DNA from 2 places in the Leptotrichia sp. genome. Region 1 is predicted to be linked to the other one. Evidence: riboswitches for the same ligand, from Rfam matches in the RefSeq annotation. Region 1 holds a riboswitch; the other holds the start of a gene.
The links. Region 1 has a riboswitch for thiamine pyrophosphate ahead of ACO409_RS01940 (thiamine-binding protein). Riboswitches for the same ligand answer to the same signal wherever they lie in the genome.

Region 1 (11,966 bases):
TCAATGAATTATGCCTTTAAATCATCATATTCTCCACTTTCAAACTTTTTGACTATGTAACTGCAAATTGGTACAATTTTATACCCATTTTCTCTTGCGTATTTTACACCAGCATCAAATAATTTTCCTGCAATTCCTTGTCCTCTTAATTCAGGAGAAACTACGGTTGATTCAAAAAACAGTTTTTCTCCTTCCTTTCTATATGTCAGTTTTGCCAGTTCATCTCCATTTTCTCCAAATATAAAAAATCCTGTTCCTTCTAAGTGCTTTATTTCCATTTTTCTAAAATTTCCTTTCAATAATTTTTTACAAATATTTCAATATTTCCTTTTTATAGTCAATAAACTCTTTTGACATTATAATCTCTTCATTATTATACACTTTATTATCATCTTTTTTCAAGTTAATTTTTATTTCTTTTATAATCTTTCCTGGACTTCCTGCCAAAATATAAATCCTATCAGAAAGCAATATTGCTTCATCAATATCGTGAGTGATGAATAAAGTTGACATTTTTATTTTTTTCATAATATCCAAATACCAGCTATGAATTTTATTCTTTGTAATGGCGTCCAATGCACTGAATGGCTCATCAAGGAGAGCAACTTCGCTGGAAAATAAATATGTTCTAAGCAATGCCGCTCTTTGCTTCATTCCGCCTGATAGTTTACTTGGATACAAATTTTCTGTACCTTCCAATCCAAAATCTTTAAAATACGGCTTTGCAATTTCCTGTGCCTTATTTTTATTTTCCCCCCTTATTACAAGCGGAAGTGCCACGTTGTCAATGATTTTTTTGTGAGGTAAAAGCAAGTCCTTTTGCAACATATAGCTTATTTTCCCAGATTTTCCAGTTATATCTTCTCCACTCATTTTCACATTTCCACAATCAGGCTTTAAAAGTCCTGCAATAATGTTAAACAACGTTGTTTTTCCAGCACCACTCACTCCTAAAATGCAAACCAGCTCATTTTCATACAAATCAATCGAAACATTTTCTAAAACTTTTTTATTTTCAAAAGAAATGGAAATATTTTTTATTTCCAGCTTTTTGTCTTTCTTCACTTAATATCTCCTTAATATAACATATTTTAATAATTTATAATATAAATTGCAATATTAAATGCAACATTTTTTTATTTTCAAATTTAATATTTTTCTCCTCACTCTGACAAGGGGTCTTGACCCCTTGTTATTATAAGAGTCAAATTTTCTATTTCAGATACTCGTTACTATATCCAAAATCCTTTGGTATTTCACGCTCTATAGCCTTATTTTTGTAAAGCCATTCATAAAATCTGTTCCAACGGTTTCCGTCAATTATTCCCCATTCCTTTGCATCTGACTGATATTCTTTAGAAATCCATTTTTGGCTGGCTGTTACCAAATTTATGTCAAGTTCTGGAGAATTTTTTACCAAGATTTTTGCTGATTCCTCTGGATTTTTCATTGCATATTCATACCCCTTTTTTATTGCCTTTAAAACTTTTTTTGCAATTTCAGGATTCTTTTTCAGGAAGTCATTATTTGCAATAATTACTGGGCTATAGTAATCAAGTTCTTTAGCATAGTCTCGTATTTTTAGAAAATTTGTCTGAAGTCCTGCTCTTTCTGTCGCAATTCCATCCCACGCATAATAAACCCAAACGGCATCAACATCAGATTTTAAACCAGTTACGACATTTGTTATCGTATAAGGAATTAATTTTACTTTGGAAAAATCTCCTTTATCATCTGTTACTAATTTTTTCAAAATGGCTTGCTCAATGTTGTCTTCCCAAGTGGCATATTTTTTACCTTCCAGTTTTTTTGGCGAATCAATGCCTTTTTTCTTCAATGAAATAATTCCAGATGTATTATGCTGAAGAATTGCTGCAACAGCTGTCACTGGCACAGGATTTTCCTTTGCAAACGATTTTGCCAACGTATCCTGAAAACTTATTCCAAATTCTGCTCCTCCAGCTCCAATAAGTGCAGTTGTACTTCCTTCAGGCGGCTGCACAATTTCCACATCCAGTCCTTCTTCCTTAAAATATCCTAAGTCTTTTGCCACATAAAGCCCTGTATGATTAGTGTTTGGCACCCAGTCCAGTACAATTTTTATTTTCTGATTATTTTTAGATTTTCCACACGAAACAGCCAAAATCAAGATTAAACATAAAATTAAAATTTTTGAAATTTTTTTCATTTTTTATACCTCTCTTTATTTTTTATTTTGAATTTTTTTATTTAAAAATTTACTTTTCCCAAACCATGCACCATTTCTGTATTTTTTTTACAAGATACATAAGCAGCAAACTTATTGCAGAGATAAGAAAAATTACTGCAAACATCTTATCAAATGAATACGATTTTCTCACTCTTGTCATATAAACTCCAAGTCCGCTAAATCCACCAAGCCATTCAGCCACAACTGCCCCGATTATAGAATATGAAACCGAAATTCTAAGCCCTGCAAAAAAATATCCTAATGATCCTGGCAATTTGACATGAATAAAATTCTGAAATGGCGTTGCTCCCATCGTTTTTAACAAATTTAACATATCCTTGTCAGCCGAACGAAATCCATCCAAAAGTCCAATAGTTATAGGAAAAAACGAAGTCATAACAATAAGCGTAATTTTTGGCAATATTCCATATCCTAGCCAAAGTACCAAAAGCGGTGCAATAGCAACCGTCGGAATTGTCTGCGTAATCACCAAAACAGGATAAATCATTTTATATGCATATTCAAACCTATCCATAACAACCGCCACAACAAATCCTAGAACTATTCCCAGTCCAAGTCCCAAAAACGCTTCAATAAGTGTAATTTTTGTATGTTCCATAAGTAACGGAAAATCCGAAACAAACGCTTTTACAACTTCAAATGGCGACGGCAACATAAATTTTGGAATAATATTCACCATTGACAAAATTTGCCAAATTATCAGCAATACAGCAATAATAATACTTGGTGCAATTTTATCTGTTATATTTTGAAATTTTTTCATCAATCTTTAAAATATCTCCTTTCGGTTTATAATTTATTTTTACATATGACATTACACCTTCAGCCCCCGCCTTCACAGCCACAACCTGACATTCCTTAACAATCTCCATAAGTTCGTCAAAATCTCCTTCTATCGTCGTTTCAAATGGAGCAACATTCATTTTTAACCCTTTGCTTTTAATAAATTCAATAACTTCATCAACAACTCTTACAATTTCTTCATTTCCTACAACATTTGGCAATACCTGAATTGCAATACTTGCATTAATTTTTTTTTTTTCCATAATCCATCATCCCTTTCCTTAAAACTGTTTTTTTATTTAAAATTTCTTTGTATAAAAAAATCCCCTTATCACAAGGAGATTCTATATTTCTATAAATTTTCTAAAATAATTTAAAAAGATATACAAAATAACTTTAAAATTATTTCTTATTTTATATAAAATACTCCCTCCGACAGCATTATCTGTACAGGTTACATGGGTTTAATTCTCAGCAAAAATTGCTCCCCAGTATTTTTCATTATTTCTATTTTATTTTATTTTAGCTAAGTCTGGATACACATCCTTTAAGAAAATCATATACTCTTTTTCATAATTGATAATGTACCATTTATTTCCATCCTCAAATGCCATTGTTTTTCCTTCGCCATTTATTTTTTGTCCATTATAAATTATTGTAACTTTGGTTGGTATGATTGCATAATTTCTTCCTGTTTCAGTTTTCCCTACTTTAACATTTTCAAAATCAGAGGTATTTTCAATTATTTTCATATTATCTGTTAGTTTATTCATCGTTTTTATAGTTACATTTTTAAGTTCATTTACAGACATAGATCCCTTTTTAGCCAAGTATGTTAAAAATTTTTCTGGCATTTCATCAAAACTTGCTTTATAATTTCCTGCAACCAAATCTTTTGAAATTTTATTTAGCCGTATTTTAATCTCAGGTTTTACTCTTTCCCAAGCTTCCTGTGCTGTTTCTCCTTTTTTACTATTTTGAACAGTTGTATTCAAGTTTTGATTTCTATTTTTATTTGCAGGAGCAGCAAATGTAACAGCTGAAACAACTAACAATAATAAAATAATTTTTTTCATTTTTACCTCCAGAAGATTCATTTTTATTAATTATACCTCATATTTTTATATTTTCAAAATTTTTACTTTTTTAACAGATTATTTTCCAAGAATTTCAATGCTTTCTCAACATCAGCTTCTTTTCCTTCTTCAGAAACATATTCAATATATTTTACAGTATTATTTTCATCAAGAATCATAAGTGCCCTTGTTAAAAGACCTTTTTCCTTTATGAAAAATCCATTTTGAATACCAAATTGATGATATTTAAAGTCAGAAACTGCTTTTAATCCATTAATTTCATTGGCAGTACAAAATCTTTCCTGTGCAAACGGAGTGTCAACCGTTATTGAGTAAAATTTTACATTTGGATAAGTTTTTGCGGCTTCATTCAAATGTTTTGTCTGTAGTGAACAAACTTTTGTATCAAGCGACGGTGCTGTATAAATTACTTTTATATTTTTATCTTCAAATATATTTTTTTCATCCAGCTTTGAATTTATAACCAAAGGCACTTCCTTTATTTTATCTCCAACTTTCAATTCTTTTCCGACAATTGTTACTGGAACTTTTCCCATTGTGATTTTTAAATTGTTATCAGCTTTCAAGCTGTCTAAATATTGCGTATATTCTGCATTTTGTCCAGTTTTATTTTCTGTTTTTACTTTGTTTCCACAAGCGACTGCCAATATTGCAACCGCTCCTAATAATAATATTTTTTTCATTTATTTCCTTCTTTCGTAATCCTATATTATTTCCCATTTGAATAGCAGATTAATCATTAGATATGTTCGATAACCTAAGTTTTTTTATCTATACAAGGGGTCAAGACCCCTTGCTTCAAGATATTTATTTTATTAAATTCTAAGTTTGTATAGTTATCGAACAGGTCTAATATTTATTTCATAATTATTTAACTAATTACTATGTTCTTTCTTTTTTATTTTTGTAGGATTGCTCATTTCCGTAAATCCTACAACCTATGGCTAGTTTACGACATTTTTTTGTACTAGCCTTCATTTAAAAAAGTACTAATATAGCAAAATTAATTTAAAACAAAAAAATCTCCTTATCAAAAGGAGATCCTATATTTTTATAAACTATTTAAAATAATTTTAGTATTATTTTACTTTAGTTAGTATGATTTTTTTATTTTATATAAAATACTTCCTCCGACAGTATTATCTGTATCAGGTTATATGGGTTTAATTCTCAGCAAATCTGCTCCCCAGTATTTTTTATTTATTATTGTTCTATGTTTACATCTGCAAGATCTGAATATAATTCTTTTAAGATAATTTTAGTTTTATCATCGATATTTACTAAATACCATTTTCCTTTATCATCAAATGCTAAAGTCTTTTGATTTAATTCCATTTCTTTACCTTGCGTTAAAATTCTACTCTTTGTCGGTATAATAGCATAATTTCTTCCAGCACTTGTCTGTCCTGTCTTTACATTTTTCAAATCATAATCAAATTTTAAAAATTTTATATGCTGTGAAAGTTGCTTAAATAGCTGTAATGTTACTTCTTTAGCCTTTTGCGGTGTTGTTGAAAGATGTTTTGCTTCCCATTCCCATAGTTTTTCGGGTGTGCTTTCCATACTTGAGCTAACATTTCCTGCCATCATGTCTTTTGACATTTTTTCAACTTTTGTAGAAACTTCAGGTTTTACTTTGTTCCACCATTCCTGTGCCAGCTCATTCTGTGCCTGTTCCACGTTTTTACAAATTTTCTCATCTTTTTTTTCTTTACATTTTATGATAGTCTCTTTTAAAAGCTTATCATTTTTTTTCAAATTTCCTATGCTGTATTTATCTCCACAGGCAGTGAAAATCACTGTAGAAATTGCAAATAAAAATAATAGTTTTATTTTTTTCATTTTTCCTCCAAAAAATTTATTTTCAATTAATTATACCTCATTTTTTCAAATTTTCAAAGTTTTATTTTTTTATCAAATTATTTTTTAAAAATTTTAATGCTTTGTCAATATTTGCCTCTTTCCCTTCTTCAGGTACATATTCAATATATTTTACATTATTATTTTCATCTACTATAATCAATGCTCTTGTCAACAGTCCTTTTTCCTTTACAAAAAATCCATTCTGAATACCAAATTGATGATATTTAAAGTCAGAAACTGCCTTTAATCCGTTAATTTCATTGGCTGTACAGAATCTTTCCTGTGCAAACGGAGTGTCAACTGTTATTGAGTAAAATTTTACATTTGGATAAGTTTTTGCGGCTTCATTCAAATGTTTTGTCTGTAGTGAACAAACTTTTGTATCAAGCGACGGTGCTGTATAAATTACTTTTATATTTTTATCTTCAAATATATTTTTTTCATCCAGCTTTGAATTTATAACCAAAGGCACTTCCTTTATTTTATCTCCAACTTTCAATTCTTTTCCGACAATTGTTACTGGAACTTTTCCCATTGTGATTTTTAAATTGTTATCAGCTTTCAAGCTGTCTAAATATTGCGTATATTCTGCATTTTGTCCAGTTTTATTTTCTGTTTTTACTTTGTTTCCACAAGCGACTGCCAATATTGCAACCGCTCCTAATAATAATATTTTTTTCATTTATTTCCTTCTTTCGTAATCCTATATTATTTCCCATTTGAATAGCAGATTAATCATTATTTTTTATTATTTACTTTTACTTTGATACTTCTCTTATCAAAGTTGGCTTATATAATAAATCTTCATTTCCTCTTACTTTTTCAAAAGTATATGTTTTCAAAATTTTCCCATTTTCAAAAACACATTCCATCACAGAATCTTTATGATATTGATTTTCAGGCAAATCTGAAATATTTACTGTTTCAAATTCTCCATTTTTATTTTTTATCAAGTCAAGCCGTCCTTTTTTACTCACTTTTCCTTTATCGGTAATAGGATTTTTGTAAACATCCCTAACTTCATCACCGATTTTTATACAGCTGCATTTCATAGCAAATTTATGGGTATCCCTGTTAATGCTAGATTTTTCATTTCCTTGCAAAAGTGATCCTCCACAGCCCAAAGTAACATTTTCAGCAGAATATTTATTATCCTTTAAAGATTTATAAATATCCCAGATTGTATCTTCATTAATTCCATCACCTTGTAAAATACGAACTTTGTTAATCACTTTATATCCTTTGGAGTTTATAGTATAGCCAAAATTCTTTTCCAGACTTTCAAGTGCAAATAGAATATTCGTAATTGCATCTCCGCTATCTGGACGTATTGTAACCATTCCATCTCTTGCAAGTATTTTTTTACGCAAATCTTTTCCGATAATATTTTCTACCGCATTAAAAAAGTTATAGCTGTCAAGCACAATTGAAACAATTCCTTTAGGAAATTTATCAAGCATGTTTTCGTATGCTTCCTTTTCATATTTCTGAGTCCATGAAGTCATTGTACTGTGTTCAGAAGCAGGCACACTGAAAGCTGCTATTTTTTCATTATAATATTTACGGGCAAAGACAAGTGCATTTAAGGTATCTGTCCCATAAAAATTTGTAAGATGGGCCATTCCGCCAATTCCAGCACTTTCCTCGCTGGAAACACCACGATAACCAAAATCATGCAATTTAAACTTCAATTCTGCTTCCACATTGTCACTTGTTTCTTCCAAAAAGTGTTTTATAATCTGTTTTGCCTTGTATGAAAATGTAGCAACTGTAATTGGATACCATACTTTTAACAGTAATGTTTCCGCCCAGCCCACAATCCAAGGCACATTTTTGTCAGTTGATTCAACTGTAACCAGCACATTATGATTTTTCACAATACTTCCTTCTGGCACAGCTCTAATTCTAAGCGGCAACTTCCCATCCAACTTTTCTACGATATATCTCCATCCTTCTTCAAAAAATGGCAATCCATGTAATTCACAAATTTCCTTGGCTTCATCTATCATTTCATTTGTAATTCTTTTTGTCAAATACTCCATTAAGTAATATTGCAGTCCAAAAAATTTCACATATCCGTATAAGCCACCACGACTCTCGATATAATCGTGCATATACGTCATATTTTCTGGATATTGAAATGGATGAGTAATTTTATATGAATCTGTCGATAATATTAAATTTTTCATTTTTATTTTGTATGATAATTACAAATTATGTAAAAATCATACTCTCCTTCCCTATACTTTTTTTATTTGTATATTCAATTATAATCCTTTATCCTTTGAAAATATACTAAAAATACAGTAAAACCTCTTTGAATAAAATAAAAAGGCTTTTACTGCAATAATACTATTTTTTATTTTTCCAAAATTTTATCCGCTAAAACCAATGCTATTTTCTTCTCACCAACCATAAATTCCACAATCATACTTTTCATATCCACTTTTTTTATTTTTCCACGTCCGAATTTTTTATGCTTAACTACATCTCCAACTTTATATTTAGAATCTTCATTTGAATCAGACTGAGAAATACTTGACTTTTTACCAAATGTTCCAAATTTATTTTTAGAAAATGGATTAAAATTTTCTACTTTAGGTGAAAAACTTCTTGGAGCTTGTGATTTTTTTCTTAGGCTTGCATAACTTCCACCAACATATTCCAGATTGTCTTGCTTCATTTCATAGATAAATCTTGATGGACGACGTAAATTGTCATCTTTTCCCCAAACTTTTCTTGATGAGGAATAGGAAATAAACAGTTCCTTTTTAGCACGAGTTATAGCTACATAGCAAAGTCTACGCTCTTCTTCCAGCTCTTCTTCAGGTGCATCAAAGGAAATTGATGGAAATAATCCATCCTCCATTCCAGCTAAAAAGACATAATCAAATTCCAATCCTTTTGAACTATGAATTGTCATAAGTTTTACATAATTTTCATCTTCTTCCATTTCATCAGTTGCCGAACTCAATGAAATCATATCAAGATACTCATTTAAAGTCATATTTGGCTTCTGCTTTTCAAGTTCTGTAATACTGTTTAACAATTCTTCAATATTTCTAACTCTGTCTTCCTTATTATCTTCAATCGAATCAATATAATGGGTTTTAATCAATATTTCATCGAATATTTCTTTAATTGACATCTCATCAAGATTTGAATAAATACTTTGCATCATATTATAAAATTCTCGTAATGCCAATTTTGTAGCATTTCTTACTGGAATTTCATCAATATAACGAAGTGCTTCAAGCATTGAAATATTTCTTTTATTTGCAACTTCCTGTATTTTTTCTAGCGTCTTTTCTCCTACCGAACGTTTTGGAACATTAATTACACGATAAAAATTATGATTATCATCTTTATTATTTAAAAGACTTAAATATGCCAAAATATCTTTTATTTCTTTACGTTGAAAAAATTGCATACCACCATAAATTTTATATGGAATATTTGCTGATAAAAGCTTTTCCTCCAGTACCCTTGACTGTGCATTAGTTCTATATAAAATTGTCATATCCTTATACTCAGCACCACTTTTTTTCTTTTTCTTCATTTCTGTCACAATGAAATCTGCTTCATCAAAAACAGTTGCTGCATTATAAATCTTAATCTTTTCACCATCTGAACCATCTGTCCAAAGCGTTTTCCCTTTTGAACTTTTATTATTTTTAATAAGCTCATTGGCTGTATCCAGTATTTTCTTTGTAGAACGATAATTTCTTTCCAGCTTTACTGTAAACGCTTCCTTGTAATCCCTCTCAAAATTCAGTATATTATTAATATTTGCTCCACGAAATGCATAAATACTTTGATCCTCATCTCCTACGACACAGATATTTCTATATTTTGCCGCAATTAAATTTATCATTTCATACTGAATATCATTAGTATCCTGATATTCATCCACCACAATATATCTATATCTTTCCTGTATTTTTTCCAGCACAAAAGCATCATCCAGCAGCTTTCTCGCATTTAAAAGCAAATCTGAAAAATCCATCGCATTATTTGCTCTCAAAACTTCATCATACTTCTGATAGATTTCACCGAAAAGCCTGTTCGCAGGAATTCTCATATCAATTTCTCGCTCAAGCTCCTTAATTCCTACCCCTTGTTCTTTTAATTTACTAATTTTATTAGCAAGTCTGCCTGGCTGAACGCCATCGTTATCCTTAATTCCCATTTCTTTTTTTATTTTTGTAATAATTGATTTTTGATCGTCCACATCATAAATATTAAAATTCCGTCCATATCCAATTCTCTCAGAATAAGTTTTTAGCAATCTCACCGAAAACGAGTGAAATGTAGAAACAACAAGATTATTTGCCTCATGCCCAATAAGTGCCACAGCTCTCTCTTTCATCTCCCTTGCCGCCTTATTCGTAAAAGTAAGTGCCAAAATATTAAGTGGCGAAATACCCACTTCTTTTACCATATGTGCAATTCTATAAGTAACCGTACGTGTTTTACCACTTCCCGCTCCAGCCAGTATCAATACAGGCCCTTCTATTTTTTCCGCAGCTTTTCTCTGCTCTTCGTTTAATTCATCTAAAATACTCATATTTCTCCTTTTTTTTCATTATTACTTTCTGTTCAATTTTTTTATATATTTTTTATTTTAATCAATTCTATTATATTCCATCGCTAAAGGATCTTTTCCAATTTTTTCAGCCCAATCCATTGAATCTGTTTTTAATTCACCTGTTTTTTTATTCACCTGATAACTGAATAATCGTGGTGCTACACTTGGATCTCCTCCACACTTTTCGTTATCACTGCGAATATCAAAATAATAATAATTTTCATCTTGTCCATCTGAAGCCATTATACAATTAACATTAGCCAAATTATGTTTAATTATTGATTTTTTCACTAATTGATATGCTTCCCCTGAATTACCTATTGACTTAGTTTTAGCACTTTTCTGTTTTCTTATATTTGCATCAGAAACTAAATCACTTTCTAAGACAATTTTCCATTCACCATTAATTTTTTCAAATACCAAATATGATGGATAATCTTTTATCCCTTCCTTTGTCGTAACTTCCTTCACAAACTCTGCTTTTACTTGTCTATCTGATATTTTTTCCACTTCAATATTTCCCTTTAAAACCTGTCCATAAACTGGATTTTTCTCAAAAAATTTCTTTTGATCCCTAATATAATAATCCTTTGATACTGTTGTCTGATAATATTCAATTTTATCTGCCAATATTTTTTCTAAAGTATCAAAATCCCCATTACTAGAGGCTTTATTCCAAATATTTACCATTTCCTTAATTTCATCTTCCGTTGTTTTAGTTTCTAATTGGACATTGGTAATGTGATTTTTTTTATTTGTATTTCCAGTTCCCTGGCTTTTCTTCCCACAAGTAATTACACAAAAACAGAACAAAATAACAATCAATAATTTTTTCATTAATAAATCTCTCCTTTAAATTTTTCTATTAATTCACACTCTAAATATATAATAAATTCAAATCTTACAACTCCCGATATTTAACTTCCGTTATTTTCGATATTTTCTCAATAATACCATTTTCTTCCCTTTCTTCCCCAGTGCTGCTATTTCCATTTTTATAAACAATTTCCTTTAAATTCAAGTCTGATTTTTTTAGTAAATCCACTGTCAATAAAATCTGGTTAAGTACACCTTTTTTATTTTTGGAAACAATGATAACTTCTGAATTTTTTCTAAATTCACACATAAAGTCTAGAATACTGTAGCTTCCTTCCAGCTTTAACAAAAGCCCGCCAGTAACTCTGACAAAGATATAATCATTTTCAACTAATGCCAAATTTATTTTTTCACGCAATTTTATTAAATCTATTTTTTCATTCTCGTCCATTTTTCCTTTTATAACAATGCTTTCTATTTTTTTCTTGTCAACTAGCTGATTTTCATACATTTTTTCAACAAATTTCTTGCCAACGTTAATTTCTGTTCCAACAATAAAATATATTTTCCCTTTTTTATCAGTTCTATA
Region 2 (11,966 bases), on a different contig from region 1:
TCGTTGTATGTTTCTTGAAAGATTGTTACATAGTCCGCTCCACAAGAATTTAGGTACTTATAGTCTTCCACATTTACAGGATATATTTCGATTCCTACATTATTAAAATATTTTCTTGCTAATTTACAAGCCTTTCCAACATATTCAATATTGGAATATTTTTCACTTTCTCCTGTAAGTATAAGTATTTCTTCCAAACCTGTTTTTGCTATTTCCTTTAATTCAGCTTCTATCTGTTCAAAATTTAATCTAGCCCTTTTTATCTTATTATGCGAGTTAAAACCACAGTAAACACAATAATTATCGCAGTAGTTTGAGATATATAGAGGTGTAAACATATAGACAGAATTTCCAAAATATCTTTTTCTGCATTCTTTTGCTTTTTGTGCCATTTCTTCAAGATAATTTATAGCTTTTGGAGATAGCAGAGCTTGAAAATCTCTTGTGGATAAATAATCTTTATTTAAGGCTTTTTTTATATCTTCATCTGAAAAGGAATTGTAGTCATAATCATTTATTTTATTTATTACTTTATTCAAAATATCTGAGTTAATGTTTTTTAGTTTCATTAGTCCACCTCATTTAAAAATCCTGTAAGCGGTGAAGAGGCACAGCCTCCGTTTTCCAAAACTCTTCCTACTTTTGCAAGATAAGCATCTCTTCCAGCTTGTATTGCATACTTAAAAGCTTTTGCCATTCTTGGAATATCATTTGCAGTTGCTATTGCAGTATTTGCCATAATTGCGGTTACTCCCATTTCCATTGCTTCACAAGCTTGAGAAGGTTTCCCTATCCCTGCATCAACTATTATTGGCAAATCTATCTCATCTATTAAAATTTGTATAAATTCCTTTGTTATCAGTCCTCTATTAGAGCCTATTGGTGCTGCAAGAGGCATTATACAGCTTGCTCCTGCATCTCTTAAATCTCTTGCCACATTTAAATCAGGGTACATATATGGCATTACAATAAAGCCTTCTTTTGCCAATATTTCAGTTGCCTTTATAGTTTCATAGTTATCTGGCAAAAGATATTTGCTATCTTTTATAACTTCAATTTTAATAAAATCTCCTTGAGTGCATTCTCTTGCAAGTCTTGCTATTTTTACTGCTTCTTTTGCATTTCTTGCACCAGAAGTATTAGGAAGTAAAGTTATATTTTTAGGAATATAATCTAAAATATTTTCCCAAACTCCACTGATAGCCCTTCTCATTGCAACAGTTACTATTTCTGCTTGTGCATAATTAATGGCACTATTTATTAATTCATTTGAATATTTTCCTGAACCAAGAATAAATCTTGAATTAAATTCTTTATTTCCAAGTTTAAAACTATCTTTCATTTTTCTTCTCCTAGTATTAATCTTAAAACCATATTGGCTTGGTGTGCGGCACAGATCATGACTCTAGTTGACATAATGCCCGAATATTCTTCATAATCCGAATAATTATCCCCAGTCAAATAAAAATTATCTCTAACTCTTCTTGTAATAATTTCATTTGATGAGCCTAAACCAGCCATTCCAGATGCGGATATAACTATTTTATTTTTATTTGTCAGCAATTTTTCTATTGCCATAGCTTTTGTTTCAGCTCTATCAAAGGCTTCTACAATAATTTTTATATCTTTAACTATAGAAGATATATTTTCTTTATCCACTTTTGTATCCAGAATATCAATTTTTACAAAAGGATTAATTTCCTTTATAATATTTTTTATAGCTTTAGTTTTTTTCATTCCTATATGAGATACTCTATATTGCTGTCTGTTCAAATTACTTGCTTCGACAATATCAAAATCTACTAATTTTAAATATCCTATCCCTGCTCTTGCAAGTAAAGCCGCCACATTTGAACCCAATCCTCCCAAGCCTAAAATACAGATTTTTGTCTTTTTTAATTTTTCAAATGTACCTTTCACATTTCTTTTAAGCAAATCTTCTTCTTTTAAATCCATATATTAACCTCCACCAACAAAACATACGATTTCTATCTTATCTGTATTTTTTATATTAATTTTTTCAAAATCTTCCTTTTTTATTATATTTCCGTTGAAATCAACAACAATTCTATCTGTTCTATATTTATTTTTTGTTAAATAATCTAGCAAGTTAATATTGTTAATTTCTTCATATTTTCCGTTAATTTTTGCCATTTTACACTCCTATTTTAAAATATTTACATCTTCACCTGACATTATTTTTTTCATAGTTCTCATAGAACACATTTTTCCGCACATAGTACAAGTATCTTCATTTTCAGGAGTAGACTCTTTTCTATATCTTCTGGCTTTTTCTTCATCTATTGCTTCTGCAAACATTCCTTCCCAATCTATATCTGCTCTATATTTTGCCATTCTATTATCCCAGTCAATAGCCTTTGGAACTTTTTTACTAATATCGGCAGCATGAGCTGCAATACGAGATGCTATTATTCCTTCTTTCATATCATCTAAGTTTGGCAATCTTAAATGCTCTGCTGGTGTCACATAACATAGAAAATCAACTCCAGCTGCAGCTGCTATTGCCCCGCCAATTGCTGAAGTGATATGGTCATAGCCTGGTGCAATATCTGTTACTAATGGTCCTAGCACATAAAAAGGTGCATTGTGGCAAAGCTTCTTTTCTAACTTCACATTTGCTTCTATTTCATCTATTGCCATATGTCCTGGTCCTTCGATTATTATTTGCACATTTCTTTTCCAAGCTCTTTTTGCCAATTCTCCCAATGTTATTAGCTCTTTTATCTGACAGGCATCTGTTGCATCATTTAAGCAGCCTGATCTTAGTGCATCTCCTAAACTTATTGTCATATCATATTCTTCACAAATATCTAAAAGCTTATCAAAGTTTTCATAAAAAGGATTTTCAGCATTGTGAAGTTCCATCCAGGCATACATAAGCGAACCTCCTCTTGAAACGATATTAGTTATTCTTTCATTCCTTTTGAAAAGTTCTACTGCTTCTCTATTTAACCCTGCATGAATAGTAACAAAGTCCACTCCATCTTCTGCATGTTTTCTTACCACATCTAAAAATTCTTCTGCCTTTATATCCTTTAATTCCTTATCATAAAAGCCAATTGCATCGTAAACAGGAACTGTTCCAATCATTGCAGTAGACATAGCGATTAATTTTTTTCTAAATTTTTCTGTTTTACCAAACGAGCTTAAATCCATTATTGCATCTGCTTTCATATCTATGGCAACTTTTACTTTTTCCAATTCTCTATTTATATTAGGACAATCCTTTGATATTCCTAAATTTACATTTATTTTTGTAGATAAGCCTGTTCCAACTCTTTTTGCTAAAAGAGAGCTATGATTTTTATTTGCAGGAATAGCAATTTCACCTTTTGCCACTCTTTCCATTAAAATTTTTTCATCCATAGATTCACTTTCTGCAATAATTTTCATCTCCTTTGTTAAAATACCTTTTTTAGCAGCTTCCATCTGTGTTTTATACATAATAATATCATCTCCTTGTATTAAATAAAATTTTTTTACATAATATTTACTGTTTTTTTACAATCTTTTTCTGATAATATCCCTGAAACTGCACATATTCCCTGCAGTCCAATATTTTTTAACATACATGCATTATTAATATTTATTCCACCTATTGCAAAAACTGGTATTTTTACACTATTTACTATCTTTTTTAAATCTTCCATTTCTAATTTTTTTGCATTGCCTTTTGTATTTGTTCCAAAAATAGCTCCGCTTCCAATGTAGTCTGCTCCTGATAATTCTGCTTTTTTAGCCTCTTTTGCATTTCTTGCTGTTGCTCCAATTAAAAATTTATTTTTTAAAATCTTTCTTGCCTTTTCTATTGGCATATCAGTCTGTCCTAAATGAACTCCATCTGCCTTGACAGCCTGTGCTATGTCCAATCTGTCATTTATAATAAATAATGCTCCATAATTTTTGCAGATTTCTTTTACTTTTAATGCCTTTTCATAAAAGTCTTTTGTAGAGCTGTTTTTTTCTCTTAACTGAACTATTTTTACTCCACCTTTGATACTTTCTTCTATACATTTATAAAAATCTTTTCCAAGACAGGCTTTTTCATCGGTTACTAAATAAATTTTACAGTCTTTTAAGTCCATATATTCCCCTTAATAAAGTTTTTCTATATCAATATTTTTATATATTTCGCCCATTTGATTTACTGTCCCAGCTATTTCTCCAAAATCTACTGAATTTCTTATTGAACATAAGACAAAATTCTTAGCTTTCTTAACTGAGTCCAGCATAGAATAGCCCTTAGCTAAATTAGAGGCAATAGCTGAAGATAAGCTACAACCTGTTCCATGAGTATTGTTACTAGAAATTTTTTCTCCTTCTAAAATATATATTTCTTCTCTATTCATAAGAATATCCACTGCACTATTTGAAAGATGTCCACCTTTAACAAGAACCCATTTTTTAGTAAAATCTGCAATTATCTTTCCATAAGTTTTCATTTTTTCTATACTATCTATATTTTCTATATTTTCATTCTTTAAAATTATTTTTACTATTTCTTTTGCTTCATCTAAATTAGGTGTAATTATATCTGCCAATTTAAATAATTTATTTACTAAAAAGTCTTTTGTTTCATCTTTTATTAAAGAATTTCCGCTTGTCGCAATCATCACAGGATCAAGAACTATATTTTCTGCTTTATATTTCAATAAAGATTCATATATTATTTTCCCGTTTTCTTTAGTATTTATCATTCCAATTTTTATGGCAGAAACTTTTATAGTATCTAATATTGCTTCTATCTGACTTTTTAACATCTCTATTGAGACATTTTCTATCATCTTTACTTTCTGCGGGTTCTGTGCAGTTAAACTTGTAATAACTGTCATTCCGTAAACTTCATTTGCGGAAAAAGTTTTCAAGTCAGCTTGTATTCCCGCTCCTGCACTGCAATCTGAACCTGCTATTGACAATACATTTTTCATATTTTCCTCCAAATACAAAAAAAGTATATACCTAATTTGTATATACTTTGTAATCTAAAATAAACTTTCTTACTTCCTACGTTGGCATTATCCAAATCAGGTCAAAAGGTCAAGGCTCACATCCTTTTCTCAGTCAATTTATTGACTCCCTTGTAACTAGTTTTATTATTTAATTTTATTATATTTTATTCACACTTAATATAATAGCACATATTTAATTTTTATACAATAGATTCAAAAAATTATTTTTTATATTGTTGCAGAATATAATTTTGTATGGTAAAATTTTATTAAGTAATAAATTTAAAAATGAAATATATTCAAATAAAAAAGAATTGGTGAAAGGGAGAAATCTAAAATGTTAAACGAATTTGAAAAAAAAATTAGAATAAATGAATTGACAAATTTGAGAAAAGAACTTATGCAGCAGGGAAATGTTGTGGAGGAAGTTAAAGTTTTAAAGGAATTAGCAGAACTTACGGAAGATGTTTTTGGAGAAGAAAGTGACGAGAATATTAAAATTTTGAACGAAGTTGGGGGAACTCTTAAATATGTTGGGGAATTTGACACAGCCAAAAATGCTTTGCTGAAAGCACGAGGATTTATTGAGAAAAAGTATGGAAAAGACAGTATTCCATATGCGACTTGCAGCCTAAACTTGGCGGAAGTTTACAGATTTATGAAAAAATATGATAAAACAGAAGATATTTATCTTAATACGATGAAAATTTATGAAGCTAATAATCTTCAAAATGATTATGTCTATGCAAGCGTATGTAATAATTTGGCTCTTTTTTATCAGGAGCTTGGAAGATTTGAAGAGGCGATTGAATTACAGGAAAGAAGTCTGAAAGTATTGGAAAAAGTTGGGGAAAATCCAATTCAGTATGCGATTACATTGAGTAATCTTGTACAGCCTTATTTGAAAGTGAAAAATATTGAAAAAGCTGAAGAATATTTACAAAAATCATTAAAATTAATTGAAAAGGAAGTTGGAAAATCTCACAATTTATATGCGGCAGTCTTAAATAATATGGCAACTTTTTATTTTGAAGAGAATGAATACGAAAAGGCATTGGAATTATTCGAGGAAAGTGCCAAAATCTGTGAAAAAACATTTGGAAAGGAAAGTAATAATTATAAAAATATTTTGGAAAATATTGAAATTGTAAAAGAAAAAATGGTTTAGATTTTTTTAGAAGGAGAAAAAATGGATTCAAATAAAATAAAAGGACTGGAACTTTCAAGGAAATATTTTGAAGAAATTTATCTGCCAGTTATAAAAAGTGAGTTTCCAGAAGTTTTTGAAAAAATGGCGGCTGGACTTGCGGGAGAAGGTTCAGAATGTTTTGGATTTGATGATGAGATTTCGCAGGATCATGATTTTGGACCGTCTTGCTGTATTTGGCTAACTTCGGAGGATTATGGGAAATATGGGCTGAATTTGCAAAAAAGGCTTAATGAGCTACCTAAGGAATTCTTGGGATTTAGGGCATTGAATGTGAGTGAATTTGGAGATGGACGACGTGGAGTTCTGAATATGGATGACTGGTTTTTTAAGTTTTTGGGGGATGTGAAGGCACCTGAAAATTTGTATGATTGGAGATTGATTCCAGAAGAATTGCTTGCAACGGCGGTTAATGGCGAAGTTTTTTTAGATAATTTGGGAAAATTTACAAAAATTAGAAGTGATTTGGAAAAATATTTTCCAGAAGATATACGGCTTAATAAAATAGCCACAAGATGTATGAAAATGGCACAATCTGGGCAGTATAACTATTTGCGGTGTATGAGAAGAAATGAGATTGTGGCGGCAAGGCTAGCGGAAACTGAGTTTATAAACGAGGCAATTCATATAATTTTTTTATTAAATAAAAAGTATAAGCTGTTTTATAAATGGATGCCAAAAGCCTTGAAAAATTTGAAAATTTTAGGAGAAAAAACGTATTTTCTAATTGAAGAATTAGTAAAATTGCCAGTTGGTGCAGTAAACCGAAAATTTCAAATTATTGAAGAAATAAGTGCTAATGTAATTTTAGAATTGAAATATCAAAATATTGTTCCACGACAATTAACAAGCGATTTTTTACAGGATTATGGGCCTTTTGTGCAAAATAAAATAGAAGACGAAAAGTTAAGAAACTGGAATCCTGCGATGGATTAATGTAAAAAATATTAGATTTATTCAATAACTATACAAACTTAGGATTTAATAAATAAAATATCCTAAAGCAAGGGGGCTTGACCCCTTGTAGAGAAAAAAAACTTAGTTTATCGAACATATATCTATTATTTTATAAAATAATTATGGATTTAAAAATAGGAGAATCAAAAATGGAAATAGAAGTTAGTAAAAAAGAAAGTTTTATTAGACAAATTTTAAAAAGAGAATGGGAATTTTTTCAAAATGTGCATCATACAGAAGGAAGAGCAGAATGTCAAGATAATCCACAGGAATTTGAAATTATGAGAAGAAGCCAATGGGAAACATTGCCTGATGAAATCTTGGAAAGTTATTTGGAAGACTTGATTTTAGCAAAACACCGTGGCGAAAATATCGTTCAGGATAAATATGCCAGAATGATGAAGTATAGTGCACCAAAAGAATATGAAGTAATCAAAAACTATTTGCCTGAAATTCCCCAGGAAAAAAAAGAATTAATCAAAAAAATAGTAAAAATTTATTTACATTGGGAAGAAGAAATAATAGAAAAATATCCAAAACTTACCGCAAAAGGTCGTCCTTTACACTCAAAATATGATACTCCAAACTACACTTCAATTGAAACTTATTTAAAGGGAGAATTGTCTTCGTATTCAATAAAAACTTTAAAATTGTATTACGAATATATCCAAAACTGCGTTTCAAATAATATAAATTTAGCAGAAAATAATTTGGAAAATATTGTGCTGGAAAAAGGATACAAAACAATTGAAGAAGCGGAAGAAAGTTTGTAAAAAATAGTTTAAATTTTTTTTGAATAATAAATTTGTCTTATCTAACAAGGGGTAAAAAATCCCCTTGTTATTAAAATAAGATATTGTTTTTTTTATTAAATTAATATTATAGATTTATTTGATAACTATACAAACTCAGAATTTATCAAAATAAATATTCTGAAACAATATGTCTTGACTCCTTGTGGAGATAAAAAACTTAGTTTATTAAACACATATTTTATAAACCGTGTTCTTCCAGTATCAATATAGTATTATATTCTGCTTCCGCTTCTCGTGAACCTCTATCCATTGCCATTTTATAATACTTTTTAGCATTGCTATAATTTTTTTCATCTCGATAAATTGCTCCTACATTTATCATCGCATCTACTTTACCTTTTTGAGCAAACGGTATCAAATATTTTTTAGCTTGTGCAAATTTCCCTTGAACTTTATATAAAATTCCTAAATTATATTCAGGATCATCGTTATTTCCAAGTTCTATTGCCTTCAAAAAATATTTTTCTGCTTCATCGTATTTTTTTTGATAGTAGCAAGAAACTCCTAAATTATAGAAAACTTCACTTTCTTGATATTTTTCTTTTAATAATCGCTTATAAAGTTCATCAGCCTTCTGATAATTTCCTTCCTGTCTGTAAATAATTGCCAATTGAAATATTGCATCATTTTGATTTTTTGCAGCCAATTTTTCTAAATATAATTTTTCTTTATCATAATCTTTTTGTCTATCATAAAACATTGCCAAATTAAACATCGCATCATCATACCCCATATCAGCAGCCATTTTATAATATTTTTCACCTTCTATTATTTTCCCTTGCTCCATATAAAGATAACCTAAATTATATATCGCATGAACATCTTTCTTTTTAGCCAATTCCAAATATATTTTTTCAGCCTTAACATATTCTTTCTGTTCCAAATATGATTTTGCCAATTTAAATTTCTCATTAGAATTTGGAGTTGAAAAAACATTAAAAGAAAGTATAAAGATTGAAAAAATCAATAGTATTTTACTTTTCATTACTTCGCTCCTTAAATTTTTGGATATTTCTTATTTTTCTCTGCAACTTCCATCTGAACTGAAATGTCTTTTTCTTCATAATTAAAGACTCTTTCGATTCTATCCTTCAAAATTTTCAAATATTTTTCCTTATATTCTTCATTTCGTTGTATTTTATTAATTTCACATTCCCAAATCGTAATCACACTAATATCCATCTCAAAAAGTTTCTCATAAACCTCAATATCCCTCTCCACATTTCTTTTGAACTTCTTTTCCCAATACTCCGTGTTTGTCTTAGGAAAAGTTGCAATTTTACAATTTTTATGCCTATGCCAGAAACACCCATTTACAAATATTGCTGTATTATATTTCAGAATAAAAATATCAGGTGTCCCTGGAAGCTGTGAATAGTTCACTCTGTACCTATATCCCATCTTATAAAGTAATTTACGGATATAGATTTCAGGTTTTGTATTTTTGGATTTTATTCTTGCCATGTTCTGGCTTCTTGTGAGGGAAATTTTTTTTGCTTTTTTCATTTTTCAAGTTAAACTCTCAATTCTTCCCTATCCTCAATAATCTCATCCTTATATCTATCCAAAATCGGATTAATCTCATTTTTCACAAAATCCTCAGTCTGATGCCCAGCAAATCCAGTATAATTAGCTGAAACCAAGATTCCTTCCATATCTTCTGCTTTAAGTCCCAGTCTTCCATCTTTTATAATTCTGTCAATTAATCTATTGGGATTTCCATTCAACTTAATTTCCTTTGTTTCTTCCATCGAAAGTTCTCTTATAATTTCGTGAACTTCTTGTCTATCCATTCCTTTTTTAACTGATTCCATAATGATATTTTCAGTCGCCATAAATGGTAATTCCTTTTGAATATTTGCCTCAATTACTTTTGGATAAACAACAACCCCATCCATAATGTTAAGCCAAATAATTAAGATTGCATCAACCGCCAAGAATGCTTGTGGAATAGATAATCTCTTACTTGCAGAATCATCCAATGTTCTTTCAAACCATTGTGTTGCAAAAACTAATGCACCTGTTTGTGAGCTTGAAATTACATATTTTGCAAGTGATGAAATTCTTTCACTTCTCATTGGATTTCTCTTGTATGCCATCGCACTTGACCCAATTTGATTTTTTTCAAATGGTTCTTCCAATTCTTTCAAATGTTGCAACAATCTAAAATCATTTGTAAATTTATGTGAAGACTGAGCAATATTTGACAATAAATTCAAGATTTGTGCGTCCACTTTTCTATCATAAGTTTGCCCTGAAACACCTTGTTTTTTACCAAATCCAGCTTTTTCAGTAACCAATTCATCCAACTGTTTTACTTTTTCAAAATCTCCTTCAAACAATTCTTTAAAACTAGCCTGAGTCCCAGTAGTCCCTTTAACTCCTCTAAATCTCAAGTTTTCTAATCTAAATTCCAATTCTTCAAAATCAAGAAGTAATGAATGAAGCCACAAAGTCGCTCTTTTTCCAACAGTAGTAAGCTGTGCCGCTTGGAAATGAGTAAATCCTAAAGTTGGCAAATCTTTGTATTGCAACGCAAAATCTCTCATTTTTTCAATTAAGACAAGCAGTCTTTTTCTAATAACTAAAAGCCCTTCCTTAATTTGAATCAAATCAGTATTATCTCCAACATACGCACTTGTCGCTCCCAAATGAATAATTTTTCTCGCATTTTTAGCTTGTTCCCCATAAGTATGCACATGAGCCATAACATCATGTCTCAATTTTTTCTCAAATTCAGCCGCAACTTCAAAGTCAACATCATCTTTATATTTTTTTAGTTCCTCAATTTGCTCATCAGTAATAAAATCAAGCCCAAGCTCTTTTTCAGCCTCCGCCAAATTTATCCACAATTTTCTCCAAGTTCTAAATTTAAACTCTGGTGAAAAAATATGTAACATTTCCTTACTCGAATATCTCTCCGCCAATGGATTTGAATATATGCTCATATCTACCATTTCTAATTCCTCCTAATTATTTTTATTTACCTTTCTCTGTAAATTTATACTCTGAATCTAAATTTTAGTTAAATTCAGTCCCTAATTTGTCCCAATCATAATTTTTATTTGTGAATTTTCACGATAACAATTTTCACAACATGTTATTATTTGAAATTCAGAAGAATATGATAAAATAGTCAAAATCCCAAATAATATAATTAACATTTTATTCATAATTTTCCTTCATATCCACAAATTTTACTTTTTTAGTCAACTTTGACAACTTTAAAAATTTTTAACTTTTCTAATTCTTTCAAATACTTATCAGAAAGTTTTTCATCTTTTTTCCTAATTTGCATCGTTGCACTCACTAATGTCTTTATTATTACCTCATCTTTTGAAATAACATTTTTATAATTTTCGTCTTTGATTGTTTCTAAAAATATATTTAATATTTCTTCATATTTTTCTTGTGAGTATCCTGATAAAAAAGTTCTTTCTGCTAAATTTCTTCTTCTATAATCTTCCATTTCATCTTTTGGAATAAACAGTAATTCTTTTTTCTGCTTAATATCCATTTCTATCGCTTTTTTCCCATACTCAAATGAATTTTTAAAATCCTTTTTGTAAAAATACGCAGATGAAATTCCATAATAAGCCCAATAATTAGTACTTACATTTTTTAAATTACTCTTTAAAATTCTATTATACAGCTCTATTGCTTCATCATATTTTGAATTTTTTAAATAAATCATACCGATATTAAGATATTCTGCCATATATTTGTCAGATAATTTTTTCGTAGAAGAAAATTCATTTACTGCCTTTTTATATCCTTCAATAAATTCATTATCTACTTTAAGTTGCTTCAAATTTTTTATTTCACTATTAATATCTGCAAATATATCTATTGAAATTAAAAATACGATTGAAATTAAAACTTTTTTCATTAATCATTCCTTTCTTGACAAAAGATTAAAAAATTAATTATCCCAAATATAAATTGTTCCGTCTTTAAAATAAATTTTCTTTACCCAATCTTGATTTTCAGTAAATTTAACATCAAATGGTTTATATC

Region 2: another riboswitch for thiamine pyrophosphate. It lies ahead of thiD (bifunctional hydroxymethylpyrimidine kinase/phosphomethylpyrimidine kinase); the one in region 1 lies ahead of ACO409_RS01940 (thiamine-binding protein).

Annotation. Positions count from the first base shown of each region.
Region 1 covers NZ_DBHIXN010000005.1:37,382-49,347, forward strand. The annotation lists gene ACO409_RS01920 (GNAT family N-acetyltransferase) at 9-278, opposite strand; gene ACO409_RS01925 (ABC transporter ATP-binding protein) at 307-1,065, opposite strand; gene ACO409_RS01930 (ABC transporter substrate-binding protein) at 1,214-2,188, opposite strand; gene ACO409_RS01935 (ABC transporter permease) at 2,238-2,993, opposite strand; gene ACO409_RS01940 (thiamine-binding protein) at 2,965-3,276, opposite strand; TPP riboswitch at 3,424-3,514, opposite strand; gene ACO409_RS01945 (hypothetical protein) at 3,526-4,089, opposite strand; gene tpx (thiol peroxidase) at 4,152-4,793, opposite strand; TPP riboswitch at 5,219-5,309, opposite strand; gene ACO409_RS01955 (EexN family lipoprotein) at 5,314-5,952, opposite strand; gene tpx (thiol peroxidase) at 6,014-6,655, opposite strand; gene ACO409_RS01965 (nicotinate phosphoribosyltransferase) at 6,732-8,162, opposite strand; gene ACO409_RS01970 (ATP-dependent helicase) at 8,333-10,540, opposite strand; gene ACO409_RS01975 (hypothetical protein) at 10,598-11,398, opposite strand; gene ACO409_RS01980 (thymidine kinase) at 11,463-11,966, opposite strand, start outside.
Region 2 covers NZ_DBHIXN010000015.1:3,283-15,248, forward strand. The annotation lists gene thiH (2-iminoacetate synthase ThiH) at 1-569, opposite strand, end outside; gene ACO409_RS04405 (thiazole synthase) at 569-1,342, opposite strand; gene thiF (sulfur carrier protein ThiS adenylyltransferase ThiF) at 1,339-1,956, opposite strand; gene thiS (sulfur carrier protein ThiS) at 1,960-2,154, opposite strand; gene thiC (phosphomethylpyrimidine synthase ThiC) at 2,164-3,465, opposite strand; gene thiE (thiamine phosphate synthase) at 3,501-4,106, opposite strand; gene thiD (bifunctional hydroxymethylpyrimidine kinase/phosphomethylpyrimidine kinase) at 4,116-4,949, opposite strand; TPP riboswitch at 5,006-5,111, opposite strand; gene ACO409_RS04435 (tetratricopeptide repeat protein) at 5,308-6,138, shown strand; gene ACO409_RS04440 (DUF4037 domain-containing protein) at 6,160-7,113, shown strand; gene ACO409_RS04445 (DUF4125 family protein) at 7,284-7,907, shown strand; gene ACO409_RS04450 (tetratricopeptide repeat protein) at 8,128-8,934, opposite strand; gene ACO409_RS04455 (very short patch repair endonuclease) at 8,946-9,455, opposite strand; gene purB (adenylosuccinate lyase) at 9,464-10,906, opposite strand; gene ACO409_RS04465 (hypothetical protein) at 10,988-11,122, opposite strand; gene ACO409_RS04470 (tetratricopeptide repeat protein) at 11,155-11,838, opposite strand; gene ACO409_RS04475 (hypothetical protein) at 11,872-11,966, opposite strand, start outside.